Linked DNA regions of Piscinibacter sp. HJYY11. Each later gene encodes a partner of the first gene's protein in a complex. Links are inferred from orthologs where the notes say so. Each region holds a gene or a part of one and is shown on either strand. Other genes may lie near its edges.

Evidence for each region.
Region 2: the proteins of dinB (region 1) and dnaN are in contact, whole or in part, in a solved structure (PDB 1OK7), measured with the Escherichia coli proteins. The link is inferred for Piscinibacter sp. HJYY11 from one-to-one orthologs.

Annotation. Positions count from the first base shown.
Region 1 is NZ_JAERQZ010000001.1:4,756,193-4,765,789, forward strand. Bases 6,758-9,597 are described here. They hold dinB (DNA polymerase IV), read right to left. Parts: upstream 8,874-9,597; coding sequence 7,641-8,873; downstream 6,758-7,640. Other genes in these bases: JI745_RS22325 (DUF3034 family protein), read right to left, coding at 6,758-7,610; JI745_RS22335 (GFA family protein), read left to right, coding at 8,926-9,339; senA (selenoneine synthase SenA), read left to right, coding at 9,342-9,597. Outside these bases: JI745_RS22280 (sugar kinase), read left to right, coding at 1-794; JI745_RS22285 (SDR family oxidoreductase), read left to right, coding at 807-1,571; JI745_RS22290 (hypothetical protein), read right to left, coding at 1,600-1,872; JI745_RS22295 (DsbA family protein), read right to left, coding at 1,960-2,601; JI745_RS22300 (NAD(P)-dependent oxidoreductase), read right to left, coding at 2,720-3,364; JI745_RS22305 (LysR family transcriptional regulator), read left to right, coding at 3,467-4,369; JI745_RS22310 (alpha-hydroxy acid oxidase), read right to left, coding at 4,386-5,537; JI745_RS22315 (plastocyanin), read right to left, coding at 5,548-6,240; JI745_RS22320 (group 1 truncated hemoglobin), read right to left, coding at 6,265-6,690; more of JI745_RS22325, read right to left, coding at 6,708-6,757. UniProt on the Escherichia coli protein: Poorly processive, error-prone DNA polymerase involved in translesion repair and untargeted mutagenesis. Copies undamaged DNA at stalled replication forks, which arise in vivo from mismatched or misaligned primer ends.
Region 2 is NZ_JAERQZ010000001.1:3,284,474-3,300,921, reverse strand. Bases 13,631-16,448 are described here. They hold dnaN (DNA polymerase III subunit beta), read right to left. Parts: upstream 15,684-16,448; coding sequence 14,577-15,683; downstream 13,631-14,576. Other genes in these bases: dnaA (chromosomal replication initiator protein DnaA), read right to left, coding at 15,942-16,448; gyrB (DNA topoisomerase (ATP-hydrolyzing) subunit B), read right to left, coding at 13,631-14,470. In the rest of the region: JI745_RS15280 (NAD+ synthase), read right to left, coding at 1-890; pncB (nicotinate phosphoribosyltransferase), read right to left, coding at 904-2,097; JI745_RS15270 (isochorismatase family protein), read right to left, coding at 2,111-2,977; JI745_RS15265 (dienelactone hydrolase family protein), read left to right, coding at 3,151-3,828; JI745_RS15260 (DUF2322 family protein), read left to right, coding at 3,840-4,157; gshA (glutamate--cysteine ligase), read left to right, coding at 4,246-5,772; JI745_RS15250 (GAF domain-containing protein), read right to left, coding at 5,786-6,385; JI745_RS15245 (hypothetical protein), read left to right, coding at 6,520-7,245; JI745_RS15240 (hypothetical protein), read left to right, coding at 7,348-7,830; eat (ethanolamine permease), read left to right, coding at 7,987-9,357; JI745_RS15230 (ethanolamine ammonia-lyase subunit EutB), read left to right, coding at 9,403-10,791; ethanolamine ammonia-lyase subunit EutC, read left to right, coding at 10,788-11,573; JI745_RS15220 (CsbD family protein), read left to right, coding at 11,701-11,886; more of gyrB, read right to left, coding at 11,957-13,630. UniProt on the Escherichia coli protein: Confers DNA tethering and processivity to DNA polymerases and other proteins. Acts as a clamp, forming a ring around DNA (a reaction catalyzed by the clamp-loading complex) which diffuses in an ATP-independent manner freely and bidirectionally along dsDNA.

The DNA.
Region 1 (9,597 bases):
ATCTCTTCGCACCCAGGCTCTTCGAGGCGTGGCGAGCCGAAGGCATCGGCGAATCACTCGTGCGCACCGTGCCGGATCGAAGCACCGGTCTCTACGCGATCCGAACCGATGCGCACGGCGAGCGCCACTTCAGCTACTGGCGAGAGCGCAGCGCCGCGCGGGCTTACTTCGAGGGCGAGCCTTCGCCGCTCGAACAGCAGGCAGGCGAGATCGACGTGCTCTACCTGAGCGGCATCAGCCTCGCGATCATGGGCCCGGAGCTGCCTCCCCGACTTCGCGCGCTGCTGCACGGCCTGCGCTCGCGTGGTGCCCGTATCGTGTTCGACAACAACTACCGGCCGCGCCTGTGGGCCAGCCGAGGCGCTGCGCAGTCGGTGTTTGCGCAGCTCTACGAGATGGCCGACATCGCGCTCGTCACCCTCGAAGACGAGATGGCGCTGCAGGGGCTTGCGTCCGACGAACTCGCCTTGCAACGCACGCTTGACCTGCCTTGCGCCGAGGTGGTGGTCAAGCGTGGCGCACGGCCCACGCTCGTGCGACAGTTGGGCCACACCCCGATCGAGGTGCCGGTGCAGACCGTGTCACGCGTCGTCGACACCACTGCGGCCGGCGACTCGTTCGCGGCGGGCTACCTAGCGAAGCGGGTGATGGGTGAGTCGGCCGTCGCGGCGGCCGAGTGGGGCAATCGGCTGGCCGCCACCGTTATCCAGCATCCTGGCGCCATCGTGCCGCCGGAGGCGATGGCGTGGGCCACACGCCCCGCAGACCCAAGTCCCAATCGCGGCCTGCCTTGAGGCGGACAGTCGATGCACACAACCCCTTCCAGTCGCCTGCAAGGCAAGACGGCCTTCGTCACCGCCGCCGGCCAGGGCATCGGTCGCGCCACCGCCGAAGCCTTCGTGCGTGAAGGTGCGCGCGTGATCGCGGCCGACATCAACGCTGAGCTGCTGGAATCGCTTGCGCGCGACACCGGCTGCGAGATCCGCCGCCTCGACGTGACCGACGCCGCCGCCGTGCGCGACACCGTGGGCGCGCTCGGGCCGCTGCAGGTGCTCTTCAACGGCGCCGGCTACGTGCATGCCGGGACCTTGCTCGAATGCGAAGACGCCGACTGGAACTTCTCCTTCGAGCTCAATGTGCGATCGATGTACCGCGTCATCCGCGCCGCGCTGCCCGCGATGCTCGAGCAGGGTGGCGGCTCCATCGTCAACATGGCCTCGATTGCCGGCCTGAAGGGCGTGCCCAACCGCTTCGCTTACAGCACCACCAAGGCGGCGGTGGTGGGGCTCACCAAGTCGATCGCGGCCGACTTCGTGGGCCGTGGCATCCGCTGCAACGCCATCTGCCCGGGCACGGTGCAGTCGCCTTCGCTGCGCGAGCGCATCAGCGCCCAGGCCCGCGCCAGCGGGCAGAGCGTCGAGCAGGTCGAGGCCGCCTTCGTGGCGCGCCAGCCTGTCGGCCGCATCGGCCGCCCGGAAGAGATCGCTGCGTTGGCGGTCTACCTCGCGAGCGACGAGTCGAGCTTCACCACGGGCACCGCGCTGGTGATCGATGGCGGCTGGTCCAACTGATTTCGTTGAACGCAAACGTCCGTGCCGATCAGCGCCGCTCCAGCGTGCCGAGCCAGTCGCAACGCAGGCGGCCGCGCCGGTGCAGCGAGCGGCGCAGCGCCACGTACAGCGTGGGCGCCAGGAAGAGGACCGCGCAGCCCAGCGCCATGCCCGGCCACCAGAGGATCAGCGCTGCCGGCTCCCCCATCCAGCCGAGCAGCCAGGCGGTGAGCACGCCGTCCCAGGCGTGGTATTCGAGCGGGTTCTCCGGCTTGTGGGCGACTTGCCAGAGCTTGATGTCCTGGAGCTGCTGCAAGGTCATGGCGCTCTCCCGTCGAGGAAGGGCCCTTCAGCGTAGAGGCAAGCGCAGCGGCTGAAAACCCCTATGTCGCAAACCCCTGAGCTTCGCTCAGGCAAGCAGGGCGAGCTGCTCCGACAGCGGCTTCTCGCCGAACAGCCATTGCCCCGGCAGGAGGCGCATGCCCTGCTCGCTGGGCCACACCAGCGCCGGCACGCCGTGCATGCCGACCGACTTCATCACCTTCTTGGCGCGCACCACCCGCTTGGCGGTGGTGGCGGCGAGCGTGGGCTGGGCGAGGCGCTGCTCCCAGGTCTCGGGGTCGTCGCCGAGCGACGCAGCCAGGGCCTGCGCGATGACGCTGCGGTCGCTGATGTCTCGGCCGGCCACGAAGCGCTCGCGCTGCAATGCGTGCAAGGCATCGAGCTCGCGCCGCACGTCCCACAGCGAGACGGCGGTGAGCGCTTCCGTCGCGGCGGTACTGTCGAAGGGCAGCTCCGGGTTGGCGAGCACCTTGCGCTTGTAGAGATCGCTGAAGCGTTGCCCGCTCATCGCGGCGATGCGCGCGTCGGCCTGCTCGATGTGGCGGGCCATCTCGGGGTCGAGCGTCTTGCCGGGTGCGGCGAAAAGCCCGCTGGGCACGGGCTCGACGATGCACCCCCCCAGATCTGCCAGCCCGTGGATGGCGGGCATGGCGCCGTAGCACCATCCGCACAACGGGTCGTAGAGGTAGATCAGGTGGTCAATGGCCATCCGGCGAGTATGCGACAGCCTCCAGCGCCCGACGCCCGGGCGCCGATGGCCGGCAGCCTGGTGGCGCCGGGCGGCAGCCCACAGCGGCTGCAGTGGCGCGGCCGCGACGCTTGGCCCTTCAGTACGCGGCGGTGAACCGGCGCTGCACGTGCCGGGGCGTCTCGACCTCGTCGACGATGGCCACGGCCAGGTCGGCCACCGAGATGCCGGCGGGGGCGCCGCTGGCGTCGAACAGCACCTCGTCACCGCCGATGCGGAAGGCCCCGCGCCGCTCGCCGGGGGCGAGCATCACCGCCGGCGAGACGAAGGTCCAGTCGAGCGAGCTTTCCTGGCGCACCAGGTTGAGCGCCTCGCGGGCGGCAAGGGCCCCCTGCTTCCACTCGGCGGGGAACTCTGGGGTGTCGACCAGCTGGACGCCGGGCGCGACGTAGAGGCTGCCGGCGCCACCCACCAGCAGCACGCGCTTGACGCCGCTGCGTTTCACGCCGTCGAGGATGGCGCGGGTGCCTTGCAGGAAGACGTCGTGGATCTTCGGCTCCTGCCAGCCGGGGTTGTAGGCGCTGACCACCGCGTCGTTGCCTTCCACTGCCTGCGCGACCTCGGCGCTCTGCAGCGCGTCGGCCTTCACCACGGTGAGGCCCGGCCGGGCGGTCAGCTTGCCGGGGTTGCGGGCGAGGGCGGTGACGTGGTGGCCGCGGCGCAGCAGCTCTTCCAGCAAGGCGGTGCCGACGAAGCCGGTGGCGCCGATGAGGGCGATCTTCATGGGTGTTTCTCCATCACGTTGCGAATGGGTGTGACGATATGGGCTTCACAATCAGCCGGGAAGTCGTTCAAATCCAAGAACTTCTTTAAGCTGGGCTTCACAATGGACGATCTCCGGCGCATGGCCGTCTTTGCCGCGGTGGTGCAGCACGGCTCCATGAGCGCCGCCGCGCGGGCGTTGCGCATGAGCACCTCGGCGGTGAGCCAGCAGCTGCGCCTGCTGGAGCAGGGCAGCGGCGTGACGCTGCTGCACCGCTCCACCCGCAAGCTCTCGCTCACCGACACCGGCGCCCGTTTTGCCGAGCACTGCCAGGCGATGGTGAGTGCCGCGTCGCAGGCCAAAGCCCAGCTGGCGCTCGCGCACGATGCGCCGAGCGGCGAGCTGCGCATGTCGGCCCCGGTCGGCTTCGCTCGCCACATCGGCCCGGCGCTCGCCCCGCTGCTCGCCGACCACCCGGCGCTCACGCTGCGGCTGCTGGTCGACGACACGATGATCAACCTCGTCGATGCGCGCATCGACCTCGCCTTGCGCGCCGGCCGCCTGCCCGACTCGACCTGGGTCGCACGCAGGCTGTGCGACTTCGACTGGGTGCTGTGTGCCTCGCCCGACTACCTGCGCCGCCACGGCGAGCCGACGACACCGTCTGAGCTGGCGCGGCACCAGTGGCTGGTCGGCTCGCGCGACGGCTCGGCCCTGCAGATCGAGCTGGCAGGCCCCGAAGGCGCGAAGGAGACGCTGCGCGTCGAGGCCCGCATCGCGAGCAACAACCAGCTGAGCCTTGAGCAGATGTGCGCGGCGGGCCTGGGCGTGGGCATGCTGACCCACCCCGACGTGCACGCCTTGTTGAGCACCGGCGCGCTGCAGCGCGTGCTGCCGGCCTGGCGTTTGGCGCCGATCCCGGTGTGGGCCGTCACGCCCCAGCGCGACAACCAGCCGGCGAAGGTGCGCCATGCCATCGAGGCGCTGCGGGCGCACTTCGAGGCCACGCCCGGCACACGCCGGTGAGCCGCTCAGGTGGGCGTCACTGCGGCACGGTGCCGGGAATGAGGATGCGCCGGTCGACGTTGCGGATGTCGGTGTGGCCGCAGAAGGCCATGCTCACGTCGAGCTCCTTGTAGATGAGCTCAAGGCACTTGGCCACGCCTGCCTCGCCGAGCGCGCCCAGGCCGTAGAGGAACGAGCGGCCGATCAGCGTGCCGCGGGCACCGAGCGCCACGGCCTTGAGCACGTCCTGCCCGGAGCGGATGCCGCCGTCCATCCACACCTCGATCTTCGAGCCCACCTCGCGGGCGATCTCGGGCAATGCGGCGATGGAGGACGGCGCGCCGTCGAGCTGCCGCCCGCCGTGGTTGGAGACGATCAGTGCGTCAGCACCGCTGCTCGCGGCGTAGCGTGCGTCTTCCACGTCCATGATGCCCTTGAGGATGAGCCGGCCGCCCCAGCGCTTCTTGATCCACTCGACGTCGTTCCAGTCGAGCTTGGGGTCGAACTGCTCGCGCGTCCAGGTGCTGAGCGAAGTGACGTCGCTCACGCCCTTGGCGTGGCCGATGAGGTTGCCGAAGCTGTGGCGCCGGGTCGTCGCCATGCCCCAGCACCAGCGCGGCTTGGTCATCAGGTTGAGGATGTTGGCGATCGTCGGCTTGGGCGGCGCGGTCAAGCCGTTCTTGATGTCCTTGTGGCGCTGGCCGAGCACCTGCAGGTCGAGCGTCAACATCAGCGCCGATACGCCGGCGGCCTTGGCGCGGTCCATCAGGCGCTCCATGAAGTCGCGGTCGCGCATCCAGTAGAGCTGGAACCAGAAAGGCGACTTGGTGTGCGCGCGGATGTCCTCGATCGAGCAGATGCTCATCGTCGACAGCGTGAAGGGGACGCCGAACTTTTCAGCCGCCTTGGCCGCGAGGATCTCGCCATCGGCGTGCTGCATGCCGGTGAGGCCGGTGGGGGCGATGGCGACCGGCATGATCGCCGGCGTGCCCGCCATCGTGGTGCGCAGCGTGCGGCCTTCCATGTTGACCGCGACACGTTGCCGCAAGAGGATCTTCTGGAAGTCGGCCTCGTTGGCGCGGTAGGTGCCTTCGGTCCACGAGCCGGAGTCGGCGTAGTCGTAGAACATGCGCGGCACGCGCCGCTTGGCGAGGACGCGCAGGTCCTCGATGCAGGTGATGGGGGTCATGCCCCGGAGCTTATCCCCTGCGACGACGCGGCACGAAGTTCAACTGCGTACTCGTTTTCACCGGCGTCGCGCTCACCTGCACCGGCACGGCCGTCTGTTCCTGCAGCTGGTCGGGGTGCCAGATCGTGAGGCTGGCCCCGCCATCGGGCACGCCGTCGATGGTGACGACACCGTTGGCGTCGGTCTTGCCGAACCAGGGCGTGTCGGCCACGTAGACCTGGCCGCGCATCGAGCCGTGGATGTGGCAGCCCAGGCCGATGGGGCCGGCTGCATCCATCTTCAGGTCGGCGCTGGACATGCCTGATTTTTTCTTGGCCGGGCCGCTCGGGTAGGCATCGGTGCCGCCCTTGGCCTCGGCGATCGGGTCGGCGTCGAGGCGCAGCTCGAAGGTCTTGGCCGGCGCGATGGCGCCCAGCGGGCCGCTTGGTGTGGAGCGCACGTGGTGGTCGTAGGCGTCCTTGTTGACAAAGCGCAGCGTCGTGCCCACCGGCACCACGGTGAGGAAGGGGATGAAGCGCGAGCCTTCCTGCGTGATGAGCACCGGCTTCGACGACGGCGTGACCGTGCCCTTGGTGGCGGCCTGCACCAGCACCACGACGTCGGGCGCGGGCTTGCCGTCCTTGTCGGTCACAGTGAGCTGCACGGTGCCGGCGTGGACGGTGGTGGCGGCCAGGGCCAGCAGGGCCAGGAGGTGTCGTGTCATGGTGTCGTCTCCCTCAGGTGTTGCTCACGGTGTGTTGATGATGTCGCGGTGCATCGGCGCGAGTTTCGCGAGAAGCTTGTTCTGCGTCGAGAAGGCGATGCCCTGCGCGTTCATGCTGTCTTGCAGCACCTCGACCAGCGCGTTGAAGTCGCGCTTGGTGATGTCCATTCCGGCGTGGGCCTTCTTCATGTCGGGGCCCTTGAGCTTGCAGGGACCTCCGGAGACCTCGCAGAACTGTGCCACGAGCTGCGCCTTCACGTGCTTGTGGTCCACGTCCTTGAAGAAGGGATTCATGCGCTTGTCGGCGAGCAGTCGCGTCATGAAGTCGTCCATCAGCGTCGTGAGGCCGGGCTGGCCGCCGAGCTGCTGGTAGAGCGAGTCGTCGGCCTGCGCGTGCGCAGCACCGGTGAGCGCGACCAGAAAGGCGAGGGTGCGGAGCAGGTGTTTCATCTGGAGGCTCCCGTGGATCAGAACGCGACCTGCGCCGACACGTAGGCGCCGGTCTGCCGCTTGTTGACGACACCCGGCACGATCTTGCCGGCATCGACGTAGGCGAGCGTGAGCGAGAAATGCTTGCTCGGCGCCCACGCGATGAACACATCGGCCCAGTCGTCTTCGTCGAGCGCACCGGCGCCGAGCGCCGTGTTGTCGCGGAAGTTGTCGGGCTTGGCGCGGTACTCGGCGCCGATGGCGAGGTCTCGCCGCAAGAGCCACGCAAGCGACACCTCGGGTTGAACGCGGTAGCTGGTGTGGCCGGTGGCACCGAAGCCGAGCAGGCCGTTCTGGTTGGCCTTGGTCGCGCGCAGCGTGCCGTTGACGAGGATGCCCGGCGCAAGGAAGAGCTTGGTGGCGCTGACGTAGACGTCGGTGCCGCTGTCCTTTACGCCGAAGGCGGTGAGCGTGGGCTGCAGCGCGCCGGCATCCGACTTCTTGTGCTGTACGCCGATGGCCACCTGCGGCAGCCAGGTGTCGCTGTCGAGCACCGCATCGCCGAACACGCGCAGCTTCACGCCGACGATGTCCTGCTTGAGCTTGAGGCCCGGCAGACCGAGCGTGGTGCCCACCGGGCCGGTGTCGAAGGATTGTTTCGCGAACGAGACTTCGATCCGGTCGTCATACGCGACGGCGGCGCCGTAGGCGTTGACCGCGAAGTCCTGCGTCTTCACGCGGGTGGCGAAAGCCGAGCCGCCGAATTCGCCGGCGGTGCCGTAGCCACCGGTCACCGCCCAGGGCGTGAGGCCGCCGCCGGCCGCGCCCTCGATGTTGCTGACGCCGCCGGTCAGCAGCAGCTTGCCGCCGAAGGCGAAGGCCGAAGAGCTGGCGCAGGCGAGGGCCAGCGTGGCCAGTGCGAAACGATGGTGTCTGGGCATCGGGTGTTTCTCCTCATCTCCATGACGCATCTACGCAGCCGATGCGTCATCGGATGCATCGAAGGACGCATCGAACAGCGGCAGCGGCGCATGGTAAGCGGGCACTGGCTCTTGTGCCACCGGGGCTTCGGTGGCGTGAGGATTGAGCAACTCCGTGAGCTTGGCCAGGTTGCCGGCGCGCACGCCGAGCAGCCGCAGTCGCCGCGTGAGGTCGGCGCGCTTCAAGCACTCGCCGGCGGCGCGGCGGATGGTCTTCGCGTCCATCGTGTGCGCGGGCAGGGTGAGGTCGCGCGTGACGATCTTGAAATCGTCGAAGCGCAGCTTGATGCCGATGGTCTTGGCGGCGTAGCCCTTGCGGCTGAGGTCGTCGGCCAGCTCGACGCAGAGGTCGGTGAAGATGGGCGTGAGCACGTGCCGGTCGCGCACCGCGTGCAGGTCGCGCTCGAAGGTGGTCTCGCGGCTCATTGAGACCGGCTCGCTGTGCGTGACCACCGGCCGGTCGTCGCGGCCATGCGTGGCGGCGTGCAGCCACGCGCCGTAGCTGCGGCCGAAACGTTCGACGAGGAAGAGGGGGTCGGCCGCGGCGATGTCACCCAGCGTGTGCAGGCCGAGCGCGGCGAGCTTCTCGCTCGACTTGGGGCCGATGCCGTTGAGCTTGCGCGCGGCCAGCGGCCAGATGCGCGCGGGGATGTCGTCGTGCGTCAGCAGCGTGAGGCCGTCGGGCTTGTCGAATTCGGAGCAGAGCTTGGAGAGCAGCTTGTTCGGCGTGATGCCCACCGAGCAGGTGAGGCCGCCGGTCGCTTCGCGCACCGCGTCTTTCAGTTGCTGGCCGATGGCGCGGCCGCCATCGTCGTGCACGCCCGGCAGGTCGGTCAGGTCGATGTAGATCTCGTCGATGCCGCGGTCTTCCACCAGCGGGGCGATGCGGCGCACCGCGGCCTTGAAGAGGCGCGAGTACTTGCGGTACTCGTCGAAGTCGACCGGCAGCAGCACGGCGTCGGGCGCGAGCTTGGCGGCCTTCATCGTGGGCATGGCGGAGAAGACGCCGAGCTTGCGCGCTTCGTAGGTGCTGGTGGTGAGCACGCCGCGCCCCGTGTAGTCGCGCAGGAGCGAGAACTCCCGCGTGCCGTCGGGCTTCAGCACCGGCTGGTGCCGGCGACCGCCGCCGATCACCACCGGCAGGCCCTTCAATTCCGGATAGCGCAGCAACTCCACGGAGGCGTAGAACGCATCCATGTCGAGGTGGGCGATCAGGCGGGGCACGGCTGTATTTTCATACAGTTATTTGCAGCCAGCCAAGCACTACCATCCTGCGATGACCTACACCGCCCGATGCCTCTGCGGCGGCATCAGCTTGCGCCTCGAAGGCGAGCTGGCGCCGATCCAGATCTGCCATTGTTCGCAGTGCCGCCAGGCCCAGGGAGGGGCCTTCGCGGCCAACATCCCGGTCGATGCATCGAAGGTGCATGTCGACAGTGGCACCGAACTCATGAGCGAATACGAGGCAACGCCCGGCAAGAAGCGCGTCTTCTGCCGTCGCTGCGGCTCGCCGATCTACAGCGCGCGAGAAAACCTGCCGGGCGTGCTGCGCATCCGCGCCGGGCTGATCACCGAGCCGCTGGCCGCACGGCCCGGTTTCCACATGCACGTGGCCAGCAAGGCCAACTGGTACGAGATCCACGACGGGCTGCCGCAGCATTCGCAGGGCCACGTTCCACCTTCCCCCTGACCATGCTCGACTTCGAAGCCCCACCCATCGAGTCGTCGCAGATGCGCCGCGCCGGCCGCGAACTGCTGTCGCTCGCGCTGATGGACACGCGCAACCACAGCCTGCGCTGGATGAGCGCCATCGAAGCCGCGCTGCCCGGCTTTACCGTCAGCGAGAACCTGCGCGAAGGACTCAACCCGCCGCTGTGGTCGCTCGGCCACCTGGCCTGGTACCAGGAGCACTGGATCTCCCGCAACGTGCAGCGCCAGCGTGGCACGC
Region 2 (16,448 bases), 1.5 Mb from region 1 along the record:
AAGCCGCAGCGCCGCGCGTAGTCGCGCAGGCCGAGCACGATCTGCGCGCGGTAGAAGGCCATGGTCGAGAGACCTTTCGGGTCGACCGGCGGCAGCGCCTCGCCGGCCCGGTTGAGGAAGTGCCCGTTGTCGAAGCGCAGCACGCGCACGTCTTCCACGAAACGCTGCGCCTCGTAGACCACGCCGCGCTCCGGCTCCACCGCGAAGGAGGCGCCGTCGAACACCACCTGGTCCTGCCCGCCGACCTGGTTGACGTAGAGGATGGGCAGGCCGTGGCGCTGGCTCGCGTCGCCGAACACCTGGTGCCGCTGCTCGCGCTTGCCGATGTTGGAGGGGCTCGCGTTGATGCTCACCACGAGATCGGGCGCCGCATCGCGCATGCGCTGGAAGGGGTTGACGGTGTAGTCGAGGCCTTCGTCGTTCCAGCCGTCCTCGCAGATCATCACGCCGACCTGCGTGTGGCCGATGCGCAGCACGCGCGCCACGTCGGGGCCGGGCTCGAAGTGACGGTGCTCGTCGAAGATGTTGTAGGTGGGCAGCAGCTGCTTGGCGTATTGCAGCACCACCTCGCCGGCGTGGATGACGAGCAGCATGTTGTGCAGCCGCTTGCCGGGGCCGGCGCGCGGCACTGGCGCGCCCAGCACCCAGTGCAGGTTGCGCAGCTGGCGCGAGGCGCTCTTCATGCTCTCGATGCCGGCGGCCACACGGTCCATGAAGTGCAGCTCGTCGAGCAGGTCACCGGGGTAGTAGCCGGTGAGCGAGAGTTCGGAGAACACGATCAGCTCGGCGCCCTCGAGCGCGGCCTGCTGGGCGGCCGCGATCATCTTCTGCGCGTTGCCTTCGATGTCACCGACGAAGTAGTTGAGCTGGGCGACGGTGATGTTGAGCATCAGGCCCTCTCTTTCATGGGTTGTCCTTCACGTTGAACACCTGGCGCAGATACGCCAGGAAGGTGTGGTCCTCGCACAGGGTCTTGCCCGGCGAGTCGGACAGTTTCGCCACCGGCTGGCCGTTGCAGTGGGTCAGCTTCATCACGATGTTGAGCGGGGTGAGGCCCACGTCGTTGCTGAGCGAGGTGCCGATGCCGAAGCCGGTCTGCGTGCGGTCGGCGAAATGGCGGTAGAGCTGGAAGGCGGTGGGCAAGTCCAGCCCGTCGCTGAAGACGAGGCGCTTGGTGCGCGCGTCGATGCGCAGCTTCGCGTAGTGCGCCAGCGCCTTTTCGCCCCACACCACAGGGTCGCCCGAGTCGTGGCGCAAACCGTCGAAGAGCTTGGCGAAGTAGAGGTCGAAGTCCGCGAGGAAGGCGTCCATGCCGACCACGTCGGTGAGCGCCACGCCGAGGTCGCCACGGTATTCCTGCACCCAGTCTTCGAGCGCGGCCTTTTGGAAGTCGCGCAGGCGCACGCCGAAGGCCTGGTAGGCCTGCAGGTACTCGTGCGCCATGGTCCCGATGGGCACGAGGCCGAGCGTGCGGGCGAGGTGCACGTTGGAGCTGCCCTTGAAGAACTGGGGCACGTTTTCCTTCAAGGTCGAGACGACTTCTTCCTGCCAGGCCCCGCTGAAACGCCGCCGCACGCCGAAGTCGAAGAACTCGAAGGGGTGGGCCCGCGCGGGCTCGGCCTCGAAGGCGCGCAGCTGCGCGAGTTTGGCCTGCAAGCGGCGACGGCCCTCCGCGAGCGCCGGTTCCTGCTCGAAGCGGCGGAAGTAGAGCTCGTTGACGATGGCGAGCACGTAGATCTCGAAGCCCATCACGTGCACCTGCGGCCCCCGGGCCACGATCTCCAGCACCGGCCCGTTGGCACGCGCCTCGATGAAACGGCGCTGGAAGCGGAAGATGCGCAGGAAGTCGACGAAGTCGCTCTTGATGAAGCGCAGGCCGCCCAGGTAGGCGAGCTCCTCCTCGCGGAACGACAGGCTGCACAGGTGGTCGAGCTGCGCGTTCACCTCGGGCAGCAGCTCGGCCAGCGGGTACGCCGGGGTGTTGCGGCACACGAAGCGGTACTCGGCCTGGGCCTGCGGATGACCATGCAGCAAGGTTTGCCACATCGTGAACTTGTAGAGGTCGGTCTCGAGCAGGTGCTGGATGACGGGGGTCATGTTGAAACCTTCTTCAGCGTGAGGTCGCAAGCAGCTCGGGCAGCAGGTCGGCGGTGGTGGCCAGCTGGACGCCACGCCCGCTCATGTCGGCGAGGAAGGCCTCGTGCTGCGCCTGGAAGCCGCCCACCGGGCTCATGCAATCGGTGAGGAGCACGATGCGTTCCGGCCTTCCCCCGGGCAGGTGGTCGACGATGTCTTCGGTCGTCGCCTTCACGCAGTGGCTGCTGGCCTCGCCGGCGATGACGAGCAGGTCGGCGGTGTCGAGGGCGGCGAGCAGCGTGCGGTTGAGCAGCGTCTCGGGGTCGTCGGCATCGGGCACTTCCGCCTGCAGCGCGCTGTAGTGCTCGGTGAAGGTGTTGCCGCCCTTCATCACCTTGCGCACCACCTTGAGCTGCTGGGTCTCCCAGACGTTGTAGGCGTTGCGCACGTCGGGGTGCACGTTGTGGCCCCAGCTGCCCACCTCGCAGTGCACCGGCCACACCATCAGCGTGTAGCGGCCGCGGGCGTCGAGCGCGTCGAGGTAGGCCAGCGCGCGGGGCAGCATGGCCGGGTCGCGCGGCACGAACTCGCCGGCGCGCACCTGCTCGGCCTTGATGGCGGTGAACGGCGCCACCGCGCTGCCATCGCCCTTCTGCCAGAAGGTGGGGTGCGCGATGTGCAGGCGGTTGTGCGAGTCGAGCGTGATGGCGACGTCGCTCCACACCGCGCTCGTCTGGCGGATGAACGCCGCGAGGCGCTGCATGTCGGCGTGCGCGCCGGCCACCGGCAGGGTGGGCGCCACGCGGTGGCCGGTCAGGGCGTCGGCAGGGCGGTAGGACTCGGGCAGGTCGCAGAAGTCGTTCTGCGGATCGATGACGAGGAGCTGGACTCGGCGGCTCATGGTGTTTCTCCTTTGACGTGAGTTCAGCATATCGCAATAAGTTGGTCTGTGCAACTTGTTGCGTTCGTTTCATGCGTTTCCATGGGCGGACCCTCCTTCGGCCGCCTGCCAGCAATGTCATGGACGAGGCCGTATATTCCTGCCCCACCCCGAATCCACCCCGGAGAAAGCCCATGAGCACACGCGGCAGCATGATCCAGATGACCATGAGCGACGGCGCCACCATCGGCGTGTACCACGTGGAGCCCAAGGGCCAGCGCCGCGGCGGGCTGGTGCTGATCCAGGAGATCTTCGGCGTCACCGAGCACATCAAGGAACAGGCCGACCGCTTTGCCGACCAGGGCTTCGAGGTGCTCGCCCCCGCCATCTACGACCGCGAGGCGCCGGGCTTCCAGGCGAGCTATTCCGATGAAGACCGCGCCAAGGCCATCAAGGTGGCACGCGAGCTGCACCCGTTCAGGCTGAGCGTGGACGACACGCAGACCTGCATCGATGCGCTCGGTCAGCGCGGCAAGGTCTTCATCACCGGCTACTGCTACGGCGGCTCGGTGACCTGGGCCGCAGCCTGCCGCTGCACCGGCCTCGCCGCCGCCTCGGGCTACTACGGCAGCCTGGTGCCGCAGTTCGCCAACGAACAACCCAAGTGCCCGACCATCCTGCATTTCGGCAAGCACGATGCGAGCATTCCGCTCGACAGCGTGCAGAAGGTGATCGACGCACACGCCGAGGTGCCGGTCTACCTCTACGACGCCGGCCACGGCTTCCAGTCCGACCGCCGCAAGGACTATGAGCCGGAAAGCGCCCGCCTTGCCTTCGAGCGCACGCTGGCCCTCTTCCAGTCGGTGACCTGAGGACGATGACGATGGCTTTCGCTGACAACCTGAAGAACCTGCCCCCCGTCACCCACCTCGCCGGGCTGCAACTGCTCGATGACAGCGGCACGGTCAGCGCCACGCTCGAAAACAAGCCCGGCTCCGCCGGCTCGGTCGCCGTGTACCACGCACTGGCGCAGCGCTTCGGCGCGATCACCGTCGAAGCGGCGCACGAGGGCCTGTCGCTCTATGCCGAGCACACCGCCGACGCGCGGGCCCACCCCGGCAAGCACCCCAACATCGACCGATTGCTGCAGCTGGTCGAGCGCGGCGGGCGCCTTTCGGTCAAGCTGCTGCCAGCGGCCTGACCTAACACAGCTTCGATCAACCCGCTGGACGGCGCCCAACGCCAAGCTCTGATACCTTCCGCTCCCCAAGAGGATCGAGGAGACGCGCATGAGCGACTTGCAAGACCGCCTGCGTGCACTGCCCCACGGTGTGCTGATGGGCATTCGCCGCGGCATCGAAAAAGAAAGCCTGCGCGCCGGCCCAGACGCGTCGCTCGCGCTCACGCCGCACCCCGCAGCCCTTGGCTCGGCCCTCACCCACCCGCACATCACCACCGACTTCAGCGAGTCGCAGCTCGAGCTCGTGACCGGCGCACACGCCAGCATCGAGGCCTGCCTGGGCGAGCTCACGCAGATCCACCAGGCCGTCTACCGCGTGATGCAGGCCGCGGGTGACGAGCTGATGTGGGTGTCGAGCATGCCTTGCGAGCTGCCGGCCGACGAGACCATCCCGATCGGGCGCTATGGCAACTCCAACGTGGGCCGCGCCAAGAGCGTCTACCGCATGGGCCTGGGCCACCGCTACGGCCGGCGCATGCAGACCATCTCCGGCATCCACTACAACTGGTCGCTGCCGGGCGTGTCGGACGAGGGTTACTTCTCGCTGATCCGCAACTTCCGCCGGCACTCGTTCCTGCTGCTCTACCTCTTCGGTGCCTCGCCGGCGGTCGGTGCCAGCTTCGTCGAAGGCCGAGCGCACGAGCTGCAGCCGCTCGCCGAACGCACGCTCTACATGCCGCACGGCACTTCGCTGCGCATGGGCCGGCTGGGCTACCAGAGCGATGCGCAGGCCAGCCTCAAGGTCAGCTACAACAGCCTCGCGAGCTACGGCGCCTCGTTGCAGGAGGCGCTCACCCGCCCCTACCCCGCCTACGCCGCCATCGGCGTGCAGAACCCCGGCGGCGAGTACAACCAGCTCGCCACCAGCCTGCTGCAGATCGAGAACGAGTTCTACGGGACCATCCGCCCCAAGCGCGTGATCTTCCCCGGCGAGCGCCCACTGCACGCGCTGCGCGAGCGCGGTGTCGAATACGTCGAAGTGCGGCTGATGGACCTCAACCCCTTCGTGCCCATCGGCATCACCGCCGAGACGGTGCGCTTCCTCGACATCTTCCTGCTGCACTGCCTGCTGAGCGCGAGCCCGCCCGACACGCCCGACGAGATCGCGGCGCTCGGCCGCAACCAGCACCGCACCGCCGCGCGCGGCCGCGAGCCCGGCCTCAAGCTGGAGCGTGGCACCCAGGAGGTGACGCTGGTCGACTGGGGCCTGCAGATCGTCGACGAATGCAGGCCCATCGCCGCCGCGCTCGACGCCGCCCACGGTGGCGAGCTGCACCAGGCCGCGCTCATCGCCGCGCGCGAGCTGCTGGCCGATGCCAGCCTCACGCCCTCGGCGCGGGTGCTCAACGCGATGGCCCAGGACTTCCAGCACAGCTTCTCCGCCTTCACGCTGGCGCAGAGCCGCCAGACGCAGGCCGCCCTGCTCGCCCTGCCCCACACGGCGGAGCAGGACGCGCATCACGCGCAACTGGCCCAGGCTTCCGTGGAAGACCAGAAGAAGGTCGAGGCCGGCGACAGCCTGCCCTTCGAGGTCTACCGCCAGCAGTACCTCTCGCCGCAGCGGCTGGGCCTCTGAATGCCGCCCGGCGTCAGTCCTCGGGCGGCAGCACGCTGAGCTTCGGCTGGACCTGCGACTGCAGCAGGCGCTGCGCAAGCGAGGCCGCCTCGGCCTCACGCCGGTGGCGTCGTGCACGCCGCAGCGAGATCGCGTCGGCACACGCCTTGAGCGTGCGGATCTCCACCGCCGACCAGCGGCGCTTGGCGCCCCGCTCGGCACAGGCCAGCAGCGCGGTCGTGTTGCCGTTGGCACCGATGGTGGCGTAGAGCACCGAGCGCAGGTCGAGCGGCGCGAGGAAGCTCTCGCGCAGGCCGCCGAGGCGCTCGTCGGCCAGTGCGTCGTCGCTCGCGAACACGCCCTGCCGCGTGAGCTCTTCCACGTAGGGCCAGATGTCGGGGTGGCTCGCCAGCTCCGAGCCGAGCAGCACCCGCCCGGCCGGCCCGTCGTAGCCGATCTGGTGGCGCAGGAAGGGGCCGCTCTCGCGCGCCTCCAGCAGCCACACGCTCACCTGCGAACACCCGAGTTCGGCCTGGATGTGGCGGCACACCATCTCGGCGCTCTGCTCCAGGGTGTAAGCCTGGGTGTCGAGGCCGAGGGTCAGCTGGTCGAGCAGGGCTTGGAATCTTTTCATGGCCAAGGCAGCAGGTCGCGGCCTTAGGGTAGCCGGTGCGTGCAACAGATCAAGCCGGCATCCCCCTGAAAAGTCGTGCTTAGTCCGCACTCTTCGAGCCTTGACCGCACGTGCAGCCCGGTCCAATGGGAGGCATGTGGAAGCCCGCCCTCTTCGCCTGCGCCCTGGCCGCGTCGATCCCCGCCCGTGCCGACGGGGGCCTGACCGACCTCGAGCAGCGCTGGCTGCGCCTGGCCTCGCCGGTCATCGCCTACGCGCGCCAGCAGCGCCTCCCGCTCGACATCGTGGTGCAGCCGCAGCCCACACCGGGCCAAGCGCCGCTCGCCATGGCCTACGTCGACGAGCGCTGCAAGCTCGTGCTCTCGATGCGCGGCAACCCCGAGGCCGGGAGCACGCTCGCCGCCATTCCCGAGCCCTTGCTGACACCGGTGGTCGAGGCCATGGCCGCGCATGAACTCGGGCACTGCTGGCGCTACGTGCGCGGCGCGTGGCACACCGTGCCGGCCGGCTTCAGCGCCGGCCGCGAGGCCGAAGATGCCGCCTCGCGTGAATCCTCCGTGCGCGACGCCTGGCAGGCCATGCAGCAGACCCGCCGCGAAGAGGCCTATGCCGACCTCGTCGGCCTCGCCTGGACGCTGCGCAAGCACCCGCAGCACTACGCCGCGGTGCACGCCTGGCTCGTGGCCTTCCGCGACGACGGCGCGCCCCCGGGCAACCACCACGACACGCTGGCCTGGGTGCGCCTGGTGGCGAACCCGCTCGCCTTTGCGCCCGCCGCCACGCCGTTCGAGGCCGCCTGGCCGCCCTGGCAGGCCGGGCTGGCACAGGGCGGCGCAGCGCACACGCACCTGCACAAGTAGGCAATCGCCGACAGCCCCTCGCGCCGCCGTCCGGGTGACGCGCCATGCCCGCATGGGGACGATGCGACGGAAGCGGCCCGCCGGGCCGCACAGGAGCCTTCCATGGACAAGCAGTCGCACCCCCAGACGCTGGGCGTCTTTGCCCCCGTCGGCCACGTGATCGTCTCGTTCCCGACCCAGCAGGACATGGGCGCCGCCGCCGACGCGCTCCGCGAGGCCGGTTTCGCCGACGAGAACATCTCCCGCTACACCTCCGACCAGATGCGCGAGCAGGTCGACATCGACCTCGCCAAGGCCAGCCCGCTCGCCAACCTGGGCCAGGAGATCAACCTCGCCCGCGCCCACGGCGAGCTGGCCGACGAGGGCTACAGCTTCCTCGTCGTCAAGGCCAAGGAAGAAGCGCAATGGACGCAGGTGGCCGAGATCGCCCGCCGCTTCCACGCCGAGCGGGCACAGCGCTATGGCAACTTCATCATCGAGGAGCTGATCGAGCCGAGCGGCGAGGAGCAGCAGACCTTCGAGTCGCCCGCGCGCGGCCTCGATGCGCAGACCGTGTCGGGCAAAGAGGAAGACCGCCGGCGCTGAGCCCCTCTTGAGGCCCCTTTGGAGGGCCGACCCCTGACGCCATTCGACGCCGCCTGACGGCCTCCGATCCGCGCGGTGTGCGGAGCTGCACCGGCAAGGAACTTGCTAATTCCTTGCCGCGCAGTTCCCCATCGCCGTCTTCTGATTGGAGCCCTCATGCAAACAGGTCACCTCAAACCGACGTTGAACGCTTGGCATCTGTGGGGGCTGGCCGTTGGGCTGGTGATCTCGGGCGAGTACTTCGGCTGGAGCTACGGCTGGGCCAGCGCCGGCACGCTTGGCTTCATGATCACGGCCCTCGTCGTCGCGGCGATGTACACCACCTTCATCTTCAGCTTCACCGAGCTGACGACGGCGATCCCCAATGCCGGTGGGCCCTTCGCCTACGCGTCGCGTGCCTTCGGGCCGGTCGGGGGCTTCATCGCCGGCTTCGCCACCCTGATCGAATTCGTGTTCGCACCGCCGGCCATCGCAATGGCCATCGGCTCCTACCTGGGCGTGCAATTTCCCGGGGTCGACCAGAAGCTCATGGCCACCGGCGCCTATGTGATCTTCATGGCGCTCAACATCGTCGGCGTCAGGACGGCCGCGACCTTCGAGCTGATCATCACCGCGCTCGCCATCTTCGAGTTGCTGGTGTTCATGGGGGGGGTGGCGCCCGCGTTTTCGGTGGCCAACTTCGTGGCCCACGGCTGGGCGGGGCAAGACACCTTCAGCGTCGTGGCCATCTCGGGCATGTTTGCGGCCATCCCGTTTGCGATCTGGTTCTTCCTGGCGATCGAAGGCGTGGCCATGGCCGCCGAAGAAGCCAAGGACCCGAAGCGCACCATTCCAGTGGCCTACATCGCCGGCATCATCACCCTGGTGGTGCTGGCCATCGGCGTGATGGTGTTCGCGGGCGGCGTGGGCGATTGGCGCAAGCTGTCCAACATCAACGACCCCTTGCCGCAGGCCATGAAGACCGTGGTGGGCGAGAACAGCAACTGGCTGCACATGCTGGTGTGGATCGGCCTCTTCGGGCTGGTGGCCTCGTTCCACGGGATCATCCTCGGCTACTCGCGGCAGATCTTCGCGCTCGGACGCGCCGGTTACCTGCCGAGCTATTTCGCAGCCATCCACCCGCGCTTCGGCACGCCGCACCGCGCGGTGCTGGCCGGCGGCGTGATCGGCATCGCCGCGATCTTCAGCGACCAGCTCTTCTCCTTCGGCGGGCAGACCTTGACGGCCAACATCGTCACGATGTCGGTGTTCGGTGCGATCGTGATGTACATCATGTCGATGCTCAGCCTCTTCGCGCTGCGCAAGAAGGAGCCCGATCTGGCGCGGCCCTTCCCGGCCATCGGCTACCCGGTGTTCCCGGCCATTGCGCTCTCGCTGGCGGTGCTGTGCCTGGCCGCGATGGTCTACTACAACACCCTGCTGGCGGGCGTGTTTGCCGGGACCATGCTCCTCGCGTATGTTGTGTTCATGCTGGGGGGCCACAAGCGCCGCGAAGCGGCCGCCCCGGTCATGCCGAACGCGGGCTGAGCCCGCGTCGCGGCCCAGCCGCCGCGCATCCGACGCCACCCACACATGCCCTACCAGCACCGCATCGGCACCCAGACCTGGCAGTTCGCCGACCTGAAGGCGGTGATGGCCAAGGCCACGCCGCTGCGCTCGGGTGACCAGCTCGCCGGCGTGGCGGCCACCAGCTACGCCGAACGCATGGGCGCGCGCATGTGCCTGGCCGAGCTGCCGCTGCAGCGCTTTCTCGATGAGGCGCTCGTGCCCTACGAGAGCGACGAGGTCACGCGCCTCATCATCGACACGCACGACAAGGCGGCCTTCGCCGAGATCGCACACCTCACCGTCGGGGGCTTCCGCGACTGGCTGCTGTCGGACGCGGCCGACAGCGCGGCACTCGCCCGTGTGCACACCGGGATCACGCCCGAGATGGCCGCGGCGGTCAGCAAGCTGATGCGCCATCAGGATTTGATCCTCGTCGCGCGCAAGTGCCGTGTCGTCACCCGCTTTCGCAACACCATCGGCCTGCCCGGCCACCTGGCGGTGCGCCTGCAGCCCAACCACCCGACCGATGACCCCCGCGGCATCGCGGTGTCCACGCTCGACGGCCTGCTCTATGGCGCGGGCGACGCGGTGATCGGCATCAACCCGGCGAGCGACAACGTGCCGGCGATCGTCTCGCTGCTGCAGCGGCTCGACGAACTGATCACGCGCTTTCAGATCCCCACCCAGTCCTGCGTGCTGACGCACGTGACCAACACCGTGCAGGCGATCGAGCACGGCGCGCCCGTGGACCTGGTGTTCCAGTCTATTGCCGGCACGCAGCAGGCCAATGCCTCGTTCGGCATCGACCTGGCGCTCCTGAAGGAAGCCCGCGAGGCTGCGCTGTCGCTCAAGCGCGCCACGGTCGGCGACCCGGCGAGCGCCAACGTCATGTACTTCGAGACGGGCCAGGGCTCGGCGCTCAGCGCCAACGCGCACCACGGTGTGGACCAGCAGACCTGCGAGGCCCGCGCCTATGCGGTGGCGCGCGCGTATTCGCCGCTGCTCGTCAACACCGTCGTCGGCTTCATCGGGCCGGAGTACCTCTACGACGGCAAGCAGATCATCCGCGCCGGCCTGGAAGACCACTTCTGCGGCAAGCTGCTCGGCCTGCCGATCGGCTGCGACGTCTGCTACACCAACCATGCCGAAGCCGATGGCGACGACATGGATGCGCTGATGACCCTGCTCGCCAATGCGGGCCTGAGCTTCCTGATGGGCGTGCCGGGCGCCGACGACGTGATGCTCAACTACCAGAGCACCTCCTTCCACGACGCCCTCTACCTGCGCGAGCTGCTGGGCCTGAAGCGTGCGCCGGAGTTCGAGACTTGGCTGCAGCGCATGGGCATCACCGATGCGGCCGGGCATGTGCTGCCGGTGCCGGCGAAACATCCGCTGATCGAGGCGGCAGCATGAGCCATGACGGCGCGGTGACGCCAGACCCGTGGCAGGCCCTGAAGGCCCACACCCCGGCGCGCGTGGCCCTCGGCCGCACGGGGGTGAGCGTGCCCACGCAGGAGCTGCTGCGCTTCGGCGCGGCGCATGCGATGGCGCGCGATGCGGTGCACCTGCCGCTCAATGCGGCCGGCTTGTGCAAGCGACTTCAAACCGATGGCTGGCCGACACTGCGCGTGCACAGCGCGGCCCCCGACCGTGCCACCTACCTGCTGCGCCCCGACCTCGGCCGCCGCCTGGACGACGCCTCGCAGCACACCTTGCAACAGCAGACCGACGCGACCGGCTGCGACCTGCTGCTGGTGGCGGGTGACGGCCTCTCGTCGCTCGCCCTCGAGCGGCACGCGCTGCCACTGCTCACCGAAGTGCGCCGACGAGCCCCTGCCGGTTGGCGCCTGGGGCCCGTGGTCGTCGCCGAGCAGGCGCGTGTCGCGCTCGGCGACCCGATCGGTGAAGCCCTTTGCACCCAGCTTGTGGCGGTGCTGATCGGCGAACGCCCTGGCCTCAGCTCGCCCGACAGCCTGGGCGTCTACCTCACCTGGGCGCCGCGCACCGGCCGGCACGACGCCGAACGCAACTGCATCTCCAACATCCGGCCCGAGGGCCTGCCGTATGCGCAGGCGGCGCACACGCTGTGGTGGCTGGCGCAGGAAGCGCGCCGCCGACAGCTCACCGGCGTGCAGCTGAAAGACGAGAGCGGCGCACCGGCGCTGAGCGCCGAGCCCACGGCACCGCGCCTGTAGGCGAGGTCCGACCACGAACCGCGCCTCTCTCTCGCAGCCGACTCGAGACGATCGGCGTAGCCTTGTCTCACGGTGAAGCATGTGCATCACATGCTTCGTATGGCAACCACCGACTGAAGGAGTTCATATGAACCGAGACCAAGTGAAGGGCGCCATGAAGGACGCCGCCGGCAAGGTGCAACGCAAGACCGGCGAAGTGATCGGCAGCCCCAAGCACGAAGAGCGTGGCGCGGCCAAGCAGGTCGAAGGCAAGGCGCAGAAGAGCGTGGGCAACGCGCGTGAAGCGCTGAAGGGCTCGCGGCATCGTGTCTGATGTCTCGACAGCACCATGACAAAGGCCCCTCGCGGGGCCTTTGCTTTTTTGAGCCGCTGCGCTCGACGCTCTAGACGTCGATGTTGGCGGCCCGCAGCGCGTTCTGCTCGATGAAGTCGCGCCGCGGCTCGACCTCGTCGCCCATCAGCATGGTGAACACACGGTCGGCCTCGATCGCGTCGTCGATCTGCACCCTGAGCAGGCGGCGCACGTTCGGGTCCATGGTCGTTTCCCAGAGCTGCTCGGGGTTCATTTCGCCCAGGCCCTTGTAGCGCTGGCGGCCGACGGCCGACTCGGCCTGCTGGATCAGCCAGGCCATGGCCTGGCGGAAGTCGCTGACCTTGGCTTCCTTCTGCTTCTCGCCTTCGCCACGCTTGACGACGGCTTCGGCGCTCACCAGGCCCTTGAAGGTGCGGCCGGCGGTGCTCAGCGCTTCGTAGTCGGCACCGTGCACGAAGTCGGCGGTGATCACGCTGCTCTTCACGTTGCCGTGGTGCATGCGGCTGATGCGCAGGATGTGCTTGTCCATGCGGGTGTCGAACTCGGCGGTGACCTCGGCATTGTGCAGCGCGGCCTTCAAGGCCGCCGCCGACTGTTCAGCGCTTTCCAGCGTGTCGAGGTTGATCTCCAGCCCGTTCGCCATGGCGCGCAGGGCCTCCACGTCCATCCACTTGGCCAGGCGGTCGACCACGTTGTTGGCGAGCACGTATTGGCGCGCCAGCGTGTCGAGCGTCTCGCCGGCCAGCACCGCGCCGCCCATGCCGGTCTCGAGCTTGGCGTCTTTGAGCGCCACCTTGAGCAGGTAGGCATCGAGCTCGTGGCCGTCCTTCAGGTACTGCTCTTCCTTGCCGAGCTTGACCTTGTAGAGCGGCGGCTGCGCGATGTAGACATGGCCACGTTCGACGATCTCGGGCATCTGCCGATAGAAGAAGGTGAGCAGCAGCGTGCGGATGTGCGCACCGTCCACGTCCGCGTCGGTCATGATGATGATGCGGTGGTAGCGCAGCTTGTCAGGGTTGAACTCTTCCTTGCCGATGCTGGTGCCGAGCGCGGTGATCAGCGTGAGGATTTCATTGCTGGTGAGCAGGCGCTCGAAGCGGGCACGCTCCACGTTGAGGATCTTGCCGCGCAGGGGCAGGATCGCCTGGAACTTGCGGTCGCGGCCCTGCTTGGCGGAGCCCCCGGCGGAGTCACCCTCGACGATGTAGATCTCGCACAGCGCCGGGTCTTTTTCCTGGCAGTCGGCGAGCTTGCCGGGCAGGCCCATGCCGTCGAGCACGCCCTTGCGGCGCGTCATCTCGCGCGCCTTGCGGGCGGCCTCGCGGGCCTTGGCGGCTTCGACGATCTTGCCGCAGATGATCTTGGCGTCGTTGGGGTTCTCGAGCAGGTAGTCGGTCAGCGCCTTGCTCACCACGTCTTCCACCGGGCCGCGCACTTCGCTCGACACCAGCTTGTCCTTGGTCTGGCTGGAGAACTTGGGCTCGGGCACCTTCACGCTGAGCACGCAGCACAGGCCTTCGCGCATGTCGTCGCCGGTCACCTCGACCTTGGCTTTCTTGGCGAGCTCGTTGTCTTCGATGTACTTGTTGATGACACGCGTCATCGCGGCGCGCATGCCGGTGAGGTGGGTGCCACCGTCACGCTGGGGGATGTTGTTGGTGAAGCACAGCACCGACTCGCTGTAGCCGTCGTTCCACTGCATCGCCACCTCGGTGGTGATGGTGGTGCCCTGTTCGCTGTTCTTCTCGCCCGTGGCGTGGAAGACGGTCGGGTTCAGCACCTTCTTGCCGGTGTTGATGAAGTCGACGAAGCCCTTCACACCGCCGGCGAAGGCGAAGTTGTCTTCCTTGTTGTTCCGCTCGTCGACGAGGCGGATCTTCACGCCGTTGTTGAGGAACGAAAGCTCGCGCAGGCGCTTGGCGAGGATGTCGTAGTGGAAGTCGTTGTTCTGCTGGAAGATCTCGTCGTCGGGCAGGAAGTGGACCTCGGTACCGCGCTTCTCGGTCTCGCCGGTGATGCGCATCGGGCTCACCTCGAAGCCATCGCGCATCTCGATCAGGCGGTCTTGCGGCACGCCTTTCTTGAACTCGATGTAGTGCTGCTTGCCGTCGCGGCGCACGGTCAGGCGCAGCCACTTCGAGAGCGCGTTCACGCACGACACGCCCACGCCGTGCAGGCCGCCCGAAACCTTGTAGCTGTTCTGGTTGAACTTGCCGCCGGCGTGCAGCTCGGTCAGGGCGATCTCGGCCGCCGAACGCTTGGGCTCGTGTTTGTCGTCCATCTTCACGCCCGTGGGGATGCCGCGGCCGTTGTCGATGACGGAGATGGAGTTGTCGCTGTGGATGGTGACGACGATGTCGTCGCAATGGCCGGCGAGGGCTTCGTCAATCGAGTTGTCGACCACCTCGAACACCAGGTGGTGCAGGCCGGTGCCGTCGGAGGTGTCGCCGATGTACATGCCGGGGCGTTTGCGCACCGCTTCCAGGCCCTCGAGGATCTGGATACTGCCCTCGCCATAACCGGCGCTGATCTCGGCGGCGGTCTTCTTGGCGGGTTCTTCGGGGAGGTTTTGGACGTCGGTCATGGCCGCTTGGAACTCTCTCAACGGGGTAGGCACCCCTCTTTAGAAACGGTGAAGCGGGCCGAAGCCCGCTTGGCATGTCACGGTCGGCACGAGGGCCGCGCAGGGGTCAGATCCTCATCGGCATCACCACGTACTTGAAGCCGGCCTGCTCGGGCACGGTGATCAAGACGCTGGAGTTGGTGTCCTGGAGCTCGAGCTTGACCATGTCGACGCTCATGTTGGCCAGCACGTCCATCAGGTAGGTCACGTTGAAGCCGATCTCGATGGTGTCGCCGCCGTAGTCGACCTCGAGTTCTTCCTTGGCCTCTTCCTGTTCGGCGTTGCTCGAGGCGATGCGCAGGCTGCCGGGCTCGAGGTTGACGCGCACACCCTTGAACTTCTCGCTCGTCAGGATGGCGGCACGTTGCAGGCTCGCCAGCAGCGGCGCGCGGCCGAGCGTGAGGCTGTTCTTGTGGTTCTTCGGGATCACGCGGTTGTAGTCGGGGAACTTGCCCTCGACCAGCTTGGTGACGAACTCCATGCCCGAGAAGCTGAACTTCGCCTGGTTGCCGGCAAAGCGCATCTCGATCGCGGTGTCTTCGTCCTTCAGGAGGCGCTGCAGCTCGAGCACCGTCTTGCGCGGGAGGATCACTTCCTGCTTCGGGATCTCGACATCGAGCGTGGCCTGCGCGAGCGCGAGGCGGTGGCCATCGGTGGCGACCAAGGTCAGGCTCTTGCCTTCGGCGACGAAGAGGATGCCGTTCAGGTAGTAGCGGATGTCGTGCACCGCCATCGCGAAGTGCACCTGGTTGATCAAGGTCTTCAGCGTCTTCTGCGGCACGCTGAACATCGGCCCGAAGTCGGCGGCTTCCTGCACCAGCGGGAAGTCGTCGGCCGGCAGGGTCTGCAGCGTGAAGCGGCTCTTGCCGCCTTGCAGCGTGAGCTTGTTCTGGTTGGCCGACAGGCTCACCGTCTGGTCGGCCGGCAGCGAACGCAGGATGTCGATCAGCTTGCGGGCCCCAACGGTGGTGCTGAAGTTGCCCGCGTCGCCGTCGAACTCGGCCGTGGTGCGCACCTGGATCTCGAGGTCGGAAGTCGTGAACTCGATCTGGCCGCCGGTCTTCTTGATCAGCACGTTGGCCAGGATGGGCAAGGTGTGACGACGCTCGACGATGCCCGAGACGGCCTGCAAGGCGCTCAAGACTTTTTCTTGTGCTGTCTTCAAGACAATCATGTCAACCTCTTAAATTGGTCGTCGTAGTAGAGCACGACATTTTCTGTGGAGAACGCCATTTTCTCCTGTTCCATCAAGCGTTTATCTTCAAGCGAACCCTGTGTGCGACGACCTCGCAAAACCCGGGACGAACCGACAACAACTTTGGGGAAGGGCGCGGGGCTGTGGACATCCTGGAACTTGTTCTGAAGTTGTCCCCAGGCTTGTGATTTGACACGGCGCCGGCGCGTGTGCTGAAGCTTCTTCCTTGTCTCGTCCTCAGCCCTTGAGCGTCTGTTCCAGCACGTGCAGCTGCTGGTTGAGCTCGGTGTTCTTCTGGCGTTCGGCGGCGATCTTGCGCACCGCGTGAAGCACCGTCGTGTGGTCGCGGCCGCCGAAGAGTTCGCCGATCTCGGGCAGGCTCTTCTGCGTCATCTCCTTGGCGATGTACATGGCGATCTGGCGCGGCCGCGCGATGCTGGCCGGGCGCTTCTTGCTGTACATGTCGGCGACCTTGATCTTGTAGAAATCCGCCACCGTCTTCTGGATGTTCTCGACGCCGATCTGGCGGTTCTGGATCGACAACAGGTCCTTCAGCGCCTCGCGGGCGAGCTGGATGTTGATGTCCTTCTGCGAGAAACGTGAATAGGCCAGGATCTTGCGCAGCGCGCCTTCGAGTTCGCGCACGTTGGCGCGCACGTTCTTGGCGACGAAGAAGGCCACGTCCTCCGGCATCGAGGTGCCTTCGCTGTCGGCCTTGCGCATCAGGATGGCCACGCGCATCTC